DNA from 3 places in the Nonomuraea sp. NPDC049624 genome. Region 1 is predicted to be linked to each of the others. Evidence: riboswitches for the same ligand, from Rfam matches in the RefSeq annotation. Region 1 holds a riboswitch; each other region holds the start of a gene.

Evidence for each region. Region 1 has a riboswitch for cyclic di-AMP ahead of AB0J76_RS15610 (CHAP domain-containing protein). Riboswitches for the same ligand answer to the same signal wherever they lie in the genome.
Region 2: linked by a shared signal. The riboswitch ahead of AB0J76_RS38150 (hypothetical protein) and the one ahead of AB0J76_RS15610 (CHAP domain-containing protein) in region 1 are both predicted to bind cyclic di-AMP.
Region 3: linked by a shared signal. The riboswitch ahead of AB0J76_RS32055 (C40 family peptidase) and the one ahead of AB0J76_RS15610 (CHAP domain-containing protein) in region 1 are both predicted to bind cyclic di-AMP.

The regions. Positions count from the first base shown of each region.
Region 1 is NZ_JBFAOR010000003.1:918,825-923,466, reverse strand. It holds gene AB0J76_RS15630 (DUF6716 putative glycosyltransferase) at 1-247, opposite strand, end outside; gene AB0J76_RS15625 (hypothetical protein) at 244-1,188, opposite strand; gene AB0J76_RS15620 (aldo/keto reductase) at 1,286-2,107, shown strand; gene AB0J76_RS15615 (Gfo/Idh/MocA family oxidoreductase) at 2,127-3,080, shown strand; cyclic di-AMP (ydaO/yuaA leader) riboswitch at 3,198-3,335, shown strand; gene AB0J76_RS15610 (CHAP domain-containing protein) at 3,341-4,045, shown strand; gene AB0J76_RS15605 (class I SAM-dependent methyltransferase) at 4,100-4,642, opposite strand, start outside.
Region 2 is NZ_JBFAOR010000010.1:349,992-354,633, reverse strand. It holds partial or broken gene AB0J76_RS38165 (TrpB-like pyridoxal phosphate-dependent enzyme) at 1-33, shown strand, start outside; gene AB0J76_RS38160 (DeoR/GlpR family DNA-binding transcription regulator) at 288-1,067, shown strand; gene galT (galactose-1-phosphate uridylyltransferase) at 1,064-2,134, shown strand; cyclic di-AMP (ydaO/yuaA leader) riboswitch at 2,203-2,341, shown strand; gene AB0J76_RS38150 (hypothetical protein) at 2,347-3,312, shown strand; gene sigJ (RNA polymerase sigma factor SigJ) at 3,329-4,237, opposite strand; gene AB0J76_RS38140 (amidohydrolase family protein) at 4,397-4,642, shown strand, end outside.
Region 3 is NZ_JBFAOR010000008.1:224,631-229,272, forward strand. It holds gene AB0J76_RS32045 (DUF2306 domain-containing protein) at 1-484, opposite strand, end outside; gene AB0J76_RS32050 (NAD(P)-dependent alcohol dehydrogenase) at 677-1,669, shown strand; gene AB0J76_RS32055 (C40 family peptidase) at 1,653-2,225, opposite strand; cyclic di-AMP (ydaO/yuaA leader) riboswitch at 2,256-2,416, opposite strand; gene AB0J76_RS32060 (3-isopropylmalate dehydrogenase) at 2,516-3,562, shown strand; gene AB0J76_RS32065 (branched-chain amino acid aminotransferase) at 3,762-4,642, shown strand, end outside.

The DNA.
Region 1 (4,642 bases):
CCGGGCCCGTGCAGCCCACCAGGATCGCGTCGGGGCGGGTGCGCTCGGCCAGGCGGCGCAGCGAGCGCGCCGACAACACCGGCGGCGCCGCGCGCCCGCCCACCGCCGCCGCGATCTGCTCCGGCGAGGGCGCGATCGGGGTGCGCACCACCACCAGCTCGCTCTCGCAGCCCGCGGGCAGGTCGTCGAGCAGGCAGGCCGCCCACTTCAGATACGAGTCGGAGTCGGCTACCGCCAGCACCCTCACCTGGAAGCTCCTGTCAAATGCGATCGCAGGCCGGGGGCCGCCCTGCTCGTCCACCAGTCGTCGGGAACGTCCACCGGCTCGACCTCGACGCCGCGCGGGCCGAGCAGCACCCGCAGCGAGGTGATCGCGGTCGAGGGCAGGCTGAGCACCCGCTGGCCGGCGTCGAGGCCGCGCAGCGTCAGCTCGGCCGGCACGCCCGCGTCGTGCACGGTGATGCCGGGACGTTCGCCGATCAGCGCCAGGTCCACGGGGTCCTCGCGGCGGTGCGGGTAGTAGGCCAGCGGCTCGCGCCCGGCCAGCTCGGTCAGCCAGCGCAGGTAGTGGTCGCGGTGGACCAGGCCGTTGCGGACCAGGGAGGTGCCGAGGACGACCGTGCGCTCGGCGGGCCCCTGGGCGCTCGGCGGCTGGGCGCGCAGCCAGGCGAAGTCGTGGCGGACGAGGTCGACGCCCGCCTCCCGGACGGCCGCGGCCAGCTCGTCGGGGACGGGCAGGGCGGTGAAGACCGACACCCGGCTCATCCGCAGCCGCAGCGCGGCGGCCAGGCCCAGCAGGGCGCGCGCCCGCGAGGGGGTCGCCCGCGCCCGCAGCAGCGGCCGGAACGGCCCGGCGGCCAGCAGTTCGAGCAGCCTGAGCGTGGCCAGGCCGTCGTCCACGACGACGATGCGGCCGGGGTCGGAGGTCAGCCAGCGCATCTGGACCTTGCCGGAGAACGCGTCGCCCACGGCCTGGACGCGGCGCGGCATGCGCTCGCGCGGCTCGTCCAGCAGCAGGCCGGCGGGCAGGTCGAGGCGGCGCAGCTCCTTGCGGGTGGCGCGCAGCGGGCGCAGGCCGGCGCGCGGCACGACCACGGTGTCCGGGCCGAGCAGCCCGGCGTGGTGGGCCTCGACGGCGCACAGCATCTGGAGCGGAGACTCCACCCAGGCCGACGCCTGTCTGACCACTCTGTTTCCCCCAGCCGGTGGATGGCCTTGCACGACCCGCCTCAAGGTAGCCCGGCCTGCTTAAGCCGCAAGAAACGACACGTGAACAATGGAGGGTATGAACTCGCTGATGCTCAACACCGACGGTGTGCAGATACCACAGCTCGGCTTCGGCGTCTGGCAGGTCTCTGCCGACGACGCCGAGCACGCGGTGACGACCGCGCTGCGCGCCGGATACCGGCACGTCGACACCGCCGCCGCCTACGAGAACGAGGAGGGCGTCGGCCGGGCCGTGCGCGCCGCCGGGGTGCCACGGGAGAAGGTGTTCGTCACCACCAAGCTGTGGAACGGCGACCACGAGCGCGCCGAGCAGGCCTTCGACGAGAGCCTGGCCCGCCTGGGCCTCGACTACGTAGATCTTTTCCTGATCCACTGGCCGGCCCCGCAGCAGGACAGGTACGTGCAGGCCTGGCGGGCGCTGGAGAAGATCTACCGGGACGGCCGGGCCAAGGCCATCGGGGTCTCCAACTTCACGGTCGCCACGCTGACCCGGCTGATGGAGGAGACCGACATCACGCCGTCGATCAACCAGATCGAGCTCCACCCGTACTTCCAGCAGCGCGAGATGCGGGCCTTCCACGAGGCCAACGGCATCCTGACCGAGGCGTGGAGCCCGCTCGGGCAGGGCAAGGGGCTGCTGGCCGACCCGGCGCTGCGCGTGCTGTCGGAGAAGTACGGCAAGACGCCCGCCCAGATCGTGCTCCGCTGGCACCTGCAGCTCGGCAACGTGGTGATCCCCAAGTCGGTCACGCCGTCGCGGATCGAGGAGAACATCGACGTGTTCGACTTCATCCTCGACACCGAGGACATGGCGGCCATCGGGGCGATGAACGCGGGGCGGCGGATCGGGCCCGACCCCGACTCGTTCAACCTGACCTGAGCGCTCTACGATCTCGGTCGTGCGAGATTTCACCTGGGGAATAGCGGCGACCGGCGGCATCGCGCGTACCGTGGGGGCGGCCATCGTGGCCGAGCCCGGCATGCGGGTGGGCGCCGTCGGCTCGCGGAGCCCGCTCAGGGCGCGGGCGCTGGCCGACGAGCTGGGCGCGGAGTCGGCCTACGGCTCCTACGAGGCCCTGTGCGCCGATCCGGCCGTAGACGCGATCTACGTCGCCACGCCGCACGCCCAGCACCTGGAGGTGGCCGAGGCGGCCATCGCGGCGGGCAAGTCGGTGCTGTGCGAGAAGCCGCTGGCGGCCGACGTGGCCGACGCCGAGCGCATGGTGGCGCTGGCCCGCGCGGCCGGGGTCTTCCTCATGGAGGCCATGTGGATGCGCTTCAACCCGCTCATCCAGCAGGTGGCGGCCGACCCGCGCTTCGGTGAGATCCGGTCGGTGCGGGCCTCGTTCGGCTTCGCGCTGCCCTACGACCCCGCCCACCGGCTGTGGGCGCCGGAGCTGGGCGGCGGGGCCCTGCTCGACCTGGGGATCTACCCGTTCGGGCTGGCCCAGCTGCTGCTCGGCATGCCCGCGGAGCTGCGCATGGCGGGCTCGCTGGCGCCCAGCGGGGTCGACGCCGAGGCCGGCGGGCTGCTGCTGTACCCGGACGGGCGGCGGGCCCTGGTCGACGTGTCGCTGCTGGCACATCACGCCAACGACGCGAGCGTGGTGGGCACGTCGATGCGGGCCGACATCCTGGCGCCGTTCTGGGCGCCGCAGCGGGTGCTGCTGTCGGGGCCGTCGATGGAGACCGAGGAGCTGGTGCTCGACCCGGCCGACAACGGTTACGCGGGCGAGCTGCGCGAGGTGCGCGCGGCCACGGTCGAGGGCCGCACGGAGAGTGCGATCATGCCGCTTGACGAATCCCTTGCCATGATGGGGCTTCTGGCCGAGGCGCGGGCGCAACTCGCCTAGCTGGACCTTTAGCCACTTGCCTGACTCTTGCCCGGTGTATTACCTTGTGGGGCATCTCGCGGCAGACGTCCGGTTTGTCCGGCTTTGTCCAACCATCGCACGACATTTCACAGGATCGTCCTGTGACCGCTGAATCCGCCTCCGGGCGGAACCGGGGACCCACGTCCTTTGGGGTGAATCGGCACTTCGGTGCCGTAGGGCAGCTTCCACGTCCGAACCCGTCAGCTAACCCGGTAAGCGGCATGGAAGCAAGGAGTCACATGCCCTCGATGGCCAAGCACCGTCCTATCCGTGCCCCGAAGATCACCTACGCCCGCGCCGCGCTCGGCGCGGCCGTCCTCGCCTCCGCCCTCGGCGCCCACGCCACCGCCGCCGCCGCCGACAGCGCCGGCCCGGCCGCCGCGACCGGCCACTCGGCCGTCGCGCCGCAGGCCGCCGCTCACACCCGCAAGGCGGAGGAGACCCAGGTCAACGTCACCGCCCAGCAGGTCCTGGCGATGGCCAGGGCCCAGGTCGGCACCTCCGAGAACGCCTACGGCGGCGGAACCAAGTTCCAGAAGTGGTACGCCGACTCCCAGCGCGCCGCCGAGACCATCGCCCGCGACGGCGGCACCCGCGCGATGTACCTGAACGCCCCCTGGTGCTCGATCTTCGTCTCCTGGGTCGGCGAGCACACCGGCGCCCGCCCCCAGGTCGGCTGGGACGCCTGGACCGTGGCCCACGCCAAGTGGTTCGCCGCCAACGACCGCTGGGGCACCGAGGCCAAGCCCGGCGCGGTGGTCTTCTTCTCCTGGGGCGGCAGCAAGAGCCTGGACGCCATCCAGCACGTCGGCTTCGTCGTCAAGGACAACGGCGACGGCACGATCTCCACGATCGAGGGCAACACCGGCAACGGCAAGGTCGAGGAGCGCGTCCGTCCGAAGTCGCAGGTCGTCGGCTACGGATACCCCCAGTACGCGAGCTGACCTCCCGCCGCTCCGAGCGCGCGTCCCGCACGAGGGACGCGCGCTCGCCGCGTCTCAGGGCCGGACCGCCACCAGCGAGTAGAGGATCGGCAGGTGCGAGTCCCCGAACGGGAACCGGTACCGGCCGTCCGGGCCCTCGGGCAGCAGGCCGCGCGGGTCGAGGTCGGTCTCGACGTGCTCGCCCAGCTCGGCCACCGTGAACCCGGCGCGCGCCGCCGCCGTGACGATCTCCCCCACCGAGTACGGGTACTCGACCGCCTCATGCGTCTCGGTCACCACCGCGGCGTCGGCGTACGTGCCGGTCACCGTCTCCTTGTGGGCCTGGCCGCCGCCGTAGGGCCAGTCGGCCACCAGCGGATCGAGCGAGGCCACCGTCTGGTAGGCCGGATGCAGGTCGACCAGCACCAGCCGCCCGCCGGGCCGCAGCGCCATGGCCGCGCCGCGCATCCAGGCGTCCAGGTCGCCGATCCAGCACAGGACTCCGTACGTGGCCACCGCCACGTCGAAGCCGCCGGCCAGCTCCGCCGGCAGCCGCTGCGTGTCGGCCTCCACGAACGTGGCCGCCAGCCCGGCCCTGGCCGCCAGGTCGCGGGCGCG
Region 2 (4,642 bases), on a different contig from region 1:
CTCGACCAGGCGCTCACCGAACTGCCCGGCTGAAGACGACATGGGTGGCCGCGAGAGCGCGGCCACCCGTGTTCAGTTCGCGTTCGGGCGCTTCCTGTGGTTCGCCTTCTTCTTCTTGCGCGCCCTGCCCTTGCGTGCACGTTTCGCCATGGGCTCACCTCCAGCGGTCGGGATCGTGACCCTCAAGGTCTCCCCTGCCCGCGGCTCGCACAAGCGATACGCCGTGACCTAACATTCCTCAACAAACTCGTGTCATAATTTGGTGGAATCTGTTGGAAGGGGTGGGCGTGCTCGCACAGCAGCGTCAGCAGACGATCCTGGAACGCGTACGCAGCAGCGGCGGCGTCCGGGTGGCCGACCTCGTGCGCGAGCTCGGCGTCTCCGACATGACGATACGCCGCGACCTTGAGGTGCTGGCCGAGCGCGGGCTGCTGGAGAAGGTTCATGGCGGCGCGACGGCCCTCGGCCCCGGCTCGACCGAGGAGCCGGGCTTCACCGCCAAGTCCGCCCGCCAGCAGCAGGAGAAGGAGGCCATCGCGCGGCACGCGGCCACTCTCGTCCGGCCGGGCACCGCCGTGGCGCTCTCCGCCGGCACCACCATATGGGCGCTGGCCCACCATCTGGTCGCGGTGCCCGAGCTGACCGTGATCACCAATTCGATCCCCGTCGCCGAGGTCTTCCACCGCAACCCGCGCGCCGACCGCACGGTCGTGCTGACCGGCGGCGTGCGCACCCCCTCCGACGCGCTCGTCGGCCCCGTGGCGGTGGCGGCCATCCGCCGCCTGCACGTGGACACGCTCTTCCTCGGGGTGCACGGCATGAGCCTGCGCGCCGGGTTCACCACGCCCAACCTGCTGGAGTCCGAGACCGACAGGGAGCTGGTGGCCGCGGCGCACCGGCTGGTGGTCCCCGCCGACCACACCAAGTGGAACACGGTCGGCATCAGCACGATCGCCGAGCTGACCGAGGCCGACGTGGTCATCAGCGACGCGGGGCTGCCCGAGGAAGCACGCACCGAACTGGCCGAACGGGCCGGAGAACTGATCATCGCGGAGGGCACGCCTTGAAGCGCACCATCACCCACCTGGCAGACGGCCGAGAGCTGATCTACTTCGACCGGCGCGACGACGCCGACCGGAGCGCGATCGACCGGCGGCCGCTCGACCCGCGGCCGGTGGCCTCCGAGCTGCGTTACGACCCGCTGACCGAGGAGTGGATCGCGATCGCCGGCCATCGGCAGACACGCACGTTCCTGCCGCCGGCCGACGAGTGCCCGTTGTGCCCGTCGTCCGACACGCGGGCGTCGGAGATCCCGGCCCACGACTATGACGTGGTGGTGTTCGAGAACCGCTTTCCCTCTTTCTCCGGAAATTTTGGGACTTACGGGGATGTCGGCGGCCTGAGTGAGGTGCGGCCGGGTGTCGGGCGGTGTGAGGTGGTCTGCTTCACCTCCGACCACTCCTCCTCCTTCTCCAGGCTCTCCAACGCCCAGGTCAGGCTGGTGATGGAGGCGTGGGCCGACCGCACGGCCGAGCTGTCCGGCATCGAGGGCGTCGAGCAGGTGTTCTGCTTCGAGAACAGGGGTGAGGAGATCGGCATCACGCTCCCCCACCCGCACGGGCAGATCTACGCCTACCCCTACGTGACCCCGCGCACCAAGCTCCAGCTCGGGGCCGCCTCGCGGCACACGGGCGGCAACCTGTTCGCCGACGTGCTGGCCGCCGAGCGGGCCGCCGGCACGCGGGTGGTGGCCGCCAACGAGCTCTGGACGGCGTTCGTCCCGGCCGCCGCGCGCTGGCCGTTCGAGGTGCACGTGTATCCGCACCGGCAGGTGCCCGACCTGGCGGCGCTGTCGGAGGAGGAGCGGGCCGCGTTCGCGCCGCTGTACACCTCGGTGCTGCGGGCGCTCGACGCGCTGTTCGGGGTGGCGATGCCGTACATCTCGGCCTGGCACCAGGCGCCGGTGCGGTACGGCCGCGAGCTGGCCTACCTGCACCTGGAGCTGTTCAGCATCAGGCGGGCGCCCGGGAAGCTGAAGTACCTGGCGGGCTCGGAGTCGGCCATGGGTGCCTTCGTCAACGACGTGCTGCCGGAGGAGGCGGCACGCATGTTGCGATCACGAATTGATCACTAATTGGTTTCTCATTAAAGTCGCATGACTCGTGATCTACCACTAATATCCCGTTAGACACCGGCCATAACGGTCGTTGTACGCCTAATCCCGGGCGTGTTGCCCGGGAGCCGGGGACCCATCGCATCCGGGGTGAATCCGCGCAAGTGGTAGGGAATGCTCCCGTGCCCGAACCCGTCAGCTAACCCGGCCGGCAGAGGGAGAGGAACAACCACGTGGCGGCTTCGTCCCCCGCGAGTCTTGCCGTCGGTCTCATCACCGCCACCGCCCTGCTCGTCCAGCCGGCCGCCGCCTCAGTCTCGGCGTCAGCCGCGCCCAAGCCGTCGGAGGCGCAGCTGCGGGCCCAGCTCAAGCAGCTCAACCGCAAGGTCGACAAGCTGATCGAGACGTACAACCTCAAGCGGGTCGAGCTGGCCAAGGCCCAGCAGGCCGCTACCGCGGCCCAGCAGCGGCTCACCGCCGCCGAGCAGGCGGTCGCCACGGCCGAGCAGCGGGTCGCCGAGATCGCCCGGCTGCGCTACCAGAGCCGCGACGCCTCCCTGCCGGGCTTCATGCTGACCCCGGACGGCGGCGGCGCGGCCGTGCTCGAACAGCTCACCGCCGAGCAGCAGGCGGTCGTGGACAGCGTGGCCAAGGCCCGCGACGACCAGAAGAAGGCCGCCACGGCCGCCGCCGCGCTCGCGACGCAGCTGAAGGCGGGCACGGCGGAGGTGGCCGAGCAGCGCGACGACGCCCAGGACGTCATCGACGACATCAAGAAGAAGCTCCAGGACCTCGTGCCGTTCGGGCCGGGCAAGAAGTCCGACGGGAGCTGGGCGCCCGAGCTGCCGGCCGGCTCGGACAACATCACGCCGCGCACCCGGCTGATGCGCGCGCAGGTGCAGAAGAACTTCTCGCTGCCGTACGAGGTGGGCTGCTTCCGGGCCGGCTCCAGCGGCGAGCACCCGCTCGGCCGGGCCTGCGACTTCATGATGAGCACGGGCGGCACCATGCCGAGCGCCGTCAACAACGCGCTCGGCGACCGGCTGGCCGACTGGGCCCTGAAGAACAAGGCCAAGCTGGGCGTCAAGTACGTGATCTGGAAGCAGCGCATCAACCAGGGCTCGGGCTGGCGCTCGATGTCCGACCGCGGCAGCATCACCGAGAACCACTACGACCACGTGCACATCTCGATGAACTAGCCGCGGGGCCGGCGGCTCAGCGGATGCCGGTCAGCTTGTCGGGGTTGGTGACGGAGTAGACGGCGGCGATCCGGTCGCCCTCGGGCGTGAGATCGACGACGACCACGGCCAGCGGGCCGTCACCGGAGAAGACCAGCGCGCACGGATCCCCGGCCACCCGCCGGTAGCGCAGGTCCACCGCGCCGGGGGTCAGCGTCGCGGCCACGGACATGAAGATCGCGGCCACCTCGTCCCGGCCGTGGACCGGGTGCAGGCTGGTGGCGGGCCCCTTGCCGCCGCCGTCGGTCCACAGGGTCACCTCCGGCGCCAGCACCTCCAGCAAAGCCCGCAGGTCACCGCCGAGGGCCGCCGCGGCGAACCGCTCGGTCACCTCGGCGTGCACGCCGGGCTCGGTCCGGTGACGCGGACGGCGGGCATGAACGTGGCGACGGGCGCGGGCCGCGAGCTGCCGGACGGCCGCCGGCGTGCGCCCGAGGATGTCGGCCGTCTCCGGATGGCTGAACCCGAACACCTCGTGCAGCACGAAGACGGCTCGTTCCAGCGGTGACAGCGTCTCCAGCACGACCAGCACCGCCATCGACAACGACTCCCCGCTCCCGGCGGCGCCCCCGGCGTTGTCCGGGGCCGTGACCAGCGGTTCCGGCAGCCACGGGCCGACGTAGGTCTCCTGCCGGCGGCTCAGGTCCGCCCGCCGGGCGAGCGCCTGGTTCACCGCGATCCGCACCAGATAGGCCCGGACGTTCTCCACCGGTCCGGCGTCCGGCCTGCGGTGCCGGGCGGACCAGGCCAGCCACGCCTCCTGCAGCACGTCCTCGGTGTCGGCGACGCTGCCGAGCATGTTGTAGACCACGGAGAACAGCAGTTCCCGGTAGCCGAGGAACTGCTCGGTGGCGGCGTCGGCGGGCTGCCGCGGGGTCGGTGTCATGGCGGGCCTCCTCATCTGTCGCAACCGAAGAGTCCCGACGGGCGGAGATTGTGACATGAAGCCATCAAGCGTGATCTATGCCACTCATGTCACAGTTCCCGGCCGGTTGCCCCTCTGTGGTGGCGTCCGAGGGTTCACGACACACGAGGGAGAGCTTCGATGCGTACATTGATCCGCGACGTCAGGGTGTTCGACGGCGAGCACACCATCGCGACGGCCGACGTGGTGATCGAGAACGATCTGATCGCCGCCGTCGGCTCCGGCGCGGACCACCCGGCCGATGCCGAGGTGGACGGCACGGGCAGGACGCTGCTGCCCGGCCTGATCGACGCGCACACCCACGTGTTCGACGGCAGCCTGGCCCAGGCCCTGCGGTACGGGGTCACCACCGAGCTCGACATGTTC
Region 3 (4,642 bases), on a different contig from region 1:
TGAACGCCTGCGTGCCCGCGCCGAGCCCGATCGCGTACCCGCGGGTCATCCAGGCGCGATGCCGGGCCACGTCACGCCGCCGGATCGCGGCCAGGCCGAGCAGGAGGCAGACGGCCATGCCCGTCCCGAACAGCAGGCGGAAGGCGGCCAGCAGCGTCCCGTCGCCGGCGGGAAGGTCGGAGAAGAGCGTCAGCCACAACCCCGACAGCGCCGCGACCAGCCCGCACGCCACCAGCACCCGCCCGGCCGCGCGGTGCCACCCCGGTCGCCCGGCCCGGAACCGGGCCTGGAACTGGAACGTGCCGAGGACGCAGAACGCCAGCGAAGCCGGGATGTGCAGCAGCACCGGCACGGGCATGGCGAAGAAACGCGCGTTGTCCGCCGTGACCGGGGCGCCGGCGGCCAGTTCGGTCAGCCGGAGTGCGCCGGCGACCAGCGGGACGACGCTGAGCGCGAGCAGCCCGGCGGGTGCGATCCATCTCATGCCTGAGAGCGTGCCGCCCGCGCCCGTGCCCGGTCATCGCGCGGACGGCCCGTCCCGGTTCGCACCATCGGCGGGCGGGCGGTCGTACTTTCGGCCATCGAGCCGTCGCCTTTCGACCGTTGAGCGTCCGCGCAGGTCACGCCCACACTGGCGGCACATCAGCGGCACATCAGCGGCACGAGGGAGAAAACGATGAAGGCGTACGTCCTGCGCTCGTTCGGCTCGCCCGACCAGCTCGTCCTGACCGACGTCGAGCGGCCCGTGCCGCGCGACGACGAGGTGCTGGTCCGGGTGCGGGCCACGTCCGTGCAGCCCTACGACTGGCACTTCATGCGGGGGCAGCCGTACCTGGCCCGGATCATGGGCGGCGGGGTCGGGCTGCGCCGGCCGCGTATCGCCGTCCTCGGGGCCGACGTGGCGGGGGAGGTCGAGGCGGCCGGCAAGGACGTCACGCTGTTCCGTCCCGGCGACGAGGTGTACGCCATGTCGCTGGGGGGCGGCTTCGGCGAGTACGTCTGCCTGCGGCAGGGCGAGGTGGCGCCCAAACCGGCGGGACTGTCGTTCGAGCAGGCGGCGGCGGTGCCGATGGCGGCCAACACCGCGCTGATCGCGCTGCGCGACGAGGGACGCCTCCAGCCGGGCCAGAAGGTGCTGGTCAACGGCGCGTCCGGCGGCGTGGGCACGTTCGCCGTGCAGCTCGCCAAGGCGCTGGGGGCGCACGTCACGGGCGTGTGCAGCGGGCGGAACGCGGACCTGGTGCGCTCGCTCGGCGCGGACGACGTCATCGACCACACCAAGGAGGACTTCGCGGCCTCGGGCCGGCGCTTCGACCTGCTGCTCGACGTGGCGGGCGGTCGCCGGCTCGCGGACTGCCGCCGGGTGCTGACCAGGAAGGGCACGTACGTGCTGGTCGGCGGGCCGGCCGGCCGCTGGGTGCAGCCGGCCGGCCACATGTTCGCCGCGCTCGCGTCGGGGCCCTTCGTCCCGCAGCGGATCGTCAGGGCGGACGTCGTCCGCTGCGGGAGCAACAGGGCGAACCTGCTGACGCTGACCGGGCTGATCGAGCGGGGCGCGGTCACCCCGGTCATCGACAGGACCTTCCCCTTCGGCGAGCTCCCGGCGGCCGTCCGCTACCAGGAGGAGGGGCACGCCCCGGGGAAGGTCGTCGTCACAGGGTCGCGGTGAGCATGGCGGGGGCGGGGGCCTTCTGGAGCTGCTTGTAGTCGGCCCAGCGCTTGACGCCCTTGGGGTCGGGGCGTACCGCGCCGACGAAGGCCTGCCTGCGCCACTGCGACAGGCGTTCCTCCTTCACCACGTCGCCGGTGTGGGGGGAGTGGACCATGTAGCCGGGTTTGGAGATCATGCCGACGTGGCCGAGGCCGCTGAAGAACACCAGGTCGCCTGGTTTGAGGTCCTTCCAGGAGATCTTCCTGGAGAAGGCGCCGTACTGCTCCGCGGCGGTTCTGGGGAGCTCGATGCCGGCGTCCTCGTAGGCCCGGAGCATGAGGCCCGAGCAGTCGTAGCCCCGTTCGCTGGCGCCGCCCCACACGTACGGGGTGCCGCGCTTGTCCATGGCGTATTCGAGGGCGACCTTCCAGGCCGGTTTCGGCACGTGCCGTTCCTGGACCTGTTTCACCTGGGGGCCGGTGAGGGTGACGGAGGGGGCGGGGGCGGCCGGAGCGGCCGGAGCGGCGGGAGCCGCGGGGGCGGCAGGCGCGAGACCTGCGGCGCCCGCTGCCACCGCCAAAAAGATGGCGATGCTAGACAGGGGACTGTCCTTCCACGTGGCCGACCGGGTTAGCTGACGGGCTCGGGCCTGGAAGTAGCCCTACGGCGACGCTCTCGGGGGAGAGGCGCAGCCGATTCGCCCCGGGGGGAAAGATGGGTCCCCGGCTCCACGCAGCGGCTGCGTGGATTAGGCTCGTCGGACTCTAACGAAACGGTCAAAAGGTCGCAATCCCCCCAAAACGGATTGTCCGGTTGTTGAGATGATGTGTTCGTCAGCCGAGACGAGCCGGTAAGGTACCGCCCATGGAGTCGCGTAACATCCGCCTGGCCGTCATCCCCGGGGATGGCATCGGCGCCGAGGTCGTAGCCGAAGGGCTCAAGGTCCTGGAGGCCGTGGGCACGAAGATCGAGCCCACCCACTACGACCTGGGCGCAGCCCGCTACCACCGCACGGGCGAGACGCTGCCCGACGCGGTGCTCGAAGAGCTGCGCGGCTACGACGCGATCCTGCTCGGCGCCGTGGGCGACCCCAGCGTGCCGCCCGGCATCCTGGAGCGCGACCTGCTGCTCAAGCTCCGGTTCGAGTTCGACCACTACGTCAACCTGCGGCCGGTCAAGCTGTTCCCCGGCGTCGAGACCGCGCTGGCCGGCGCCACCGCCGAGCACATCGACATGGTCGTCGTCCGCGAGGGCACCGAGGGCCTCTACGCGGGCACCGGCGGCGTCATGCGCCGCGGCACGCCGCACGAGATCGCCACCCAGGAGTCGCTGAACACCGCCCACGGCGTCGAGCGCGTCGTGCGTTACGCCTTCCAGAAGGCTCAGTCGCGGCCTCGCAAGAAGCTCACGCTCGTCCACAAGACGAACGTGCTCACCTTCGCCGGCGACCTGTGGCAGCGCACGGTCAACCGCGTGGCCGCGGAGTTCCCCGACGTCACCACCGACTACAGCCACATCGACGCGGCCTCGATGTTCTTCGTCACCCAGCCCGAGCGCTTCGACGTGATCGTCACCGACAACCTGTTCGGCGACATCATCACCGACCTCGGCGCCGCGATCGCCGGCGGCATCGGCCTGGCGGCCAGCGGCAACATCAACCCCGAGCGCACCTCGCCGAGCATGTTCGAGCCGGTGCACGGCAGCGCGCCCGACATCGCCGGTCAGGGCAAGGCCGACCCGACCGCCACCATCCTGTCCGTGGGCATGCTCCTCGACCACCTCGGCCTGCACGCCGAGGCCGCCAAGGTCGAGCAGGCCGTGGCCGCCGACATCGCCGAGCGGGTGACCGGCCGCGCCGGCCGCACGACCAGCGAGATCGGCGACGACATCGCCGCGCGAGTAGCCGGCTAGGACCGCCTAGCCCCGCACGCGCCTGGCGGTCCGAACGCGGACTGCCAGGCGCTTTTTCGCGTTCTTCGGGATTGAACCCCCCAAGTGCCTCTTGCCATCCCAAATCGCGAGACACTAGGAAGTACGAATACTGCTCGCGGGCAGTAGCTACCAGAATCAGCTTTCGAGTCGCAGATTCGTAGAGAGAAGGACCGTCGTCATGACCATCGCTCAGAAGCTCAGCTTCGACGTGCAGCATTCCGACCACGCTCGCACCGCGGCCGAGCGGGAGCAGGTACTGGCGAACCCCGGGTTCGGGCAGGTCTTCACCGACCACATGATCTCGATCGACTACACCGACGGCGAGGGCTGGCACGACGCCAGGCTCATGCCGTACGGGCCGCTCTCGCTCGACCCCGCGACCTCGGTCTTCCACTATGCGCAGGAGCTGTTCGAGGGCCTGAAGGCGTACCGGCAGATCTCCGGTTCGATCGCGACCTTCCGCCCGTACGCGAACGCCGCCCGCTTCAACCGCTCGGCCGAGCGCATGGCCATGCCCGAACTGCCGGAGGAGGCGTTCGTCGAGTCGCTGGAGCTGCTGGTCTCGGCCGACAAGGAGTGGGTGCCGACCACCGAGGGCCACAGCCTCTACCTGCGCCCGTTCATGTTCGCCACGCAGGCCGGGCTCGGCGTCAACTATCCGTCGAAGACCTACAAGTACATGGTGATCGCCTCGCCGGCGGCCTCGTACTTCAGCGGCGGCATCAAGCCCGTCTCGGTCTGGCTGTCCACCGAGTACACGCGCGCCGCGCCCGGCGGCACCGGCTTCGCCAAGTGCGGCGGCAACTACGCCGCCGCCTTCGTCGCCCAGCGCCAGGCCGTCGACAACGGCTGCGACCAGGTCGTCTGGCTCGACGCCCACAAGCACGAGTACGTCGAGGAGATGGGCGGGATGAACCTGTTCTTCGTCTTCGGCAACAAGCTCGTCACCCCGGCGCTCACCGGCACCCTGCTGCCCGGCATCACCCGGGAGTCGATCCTGGAGATGGCCGGCGACCTCGGCCTGGAGGCCGAGGAGCGGCTGGTCTCGGTGGACGAGTG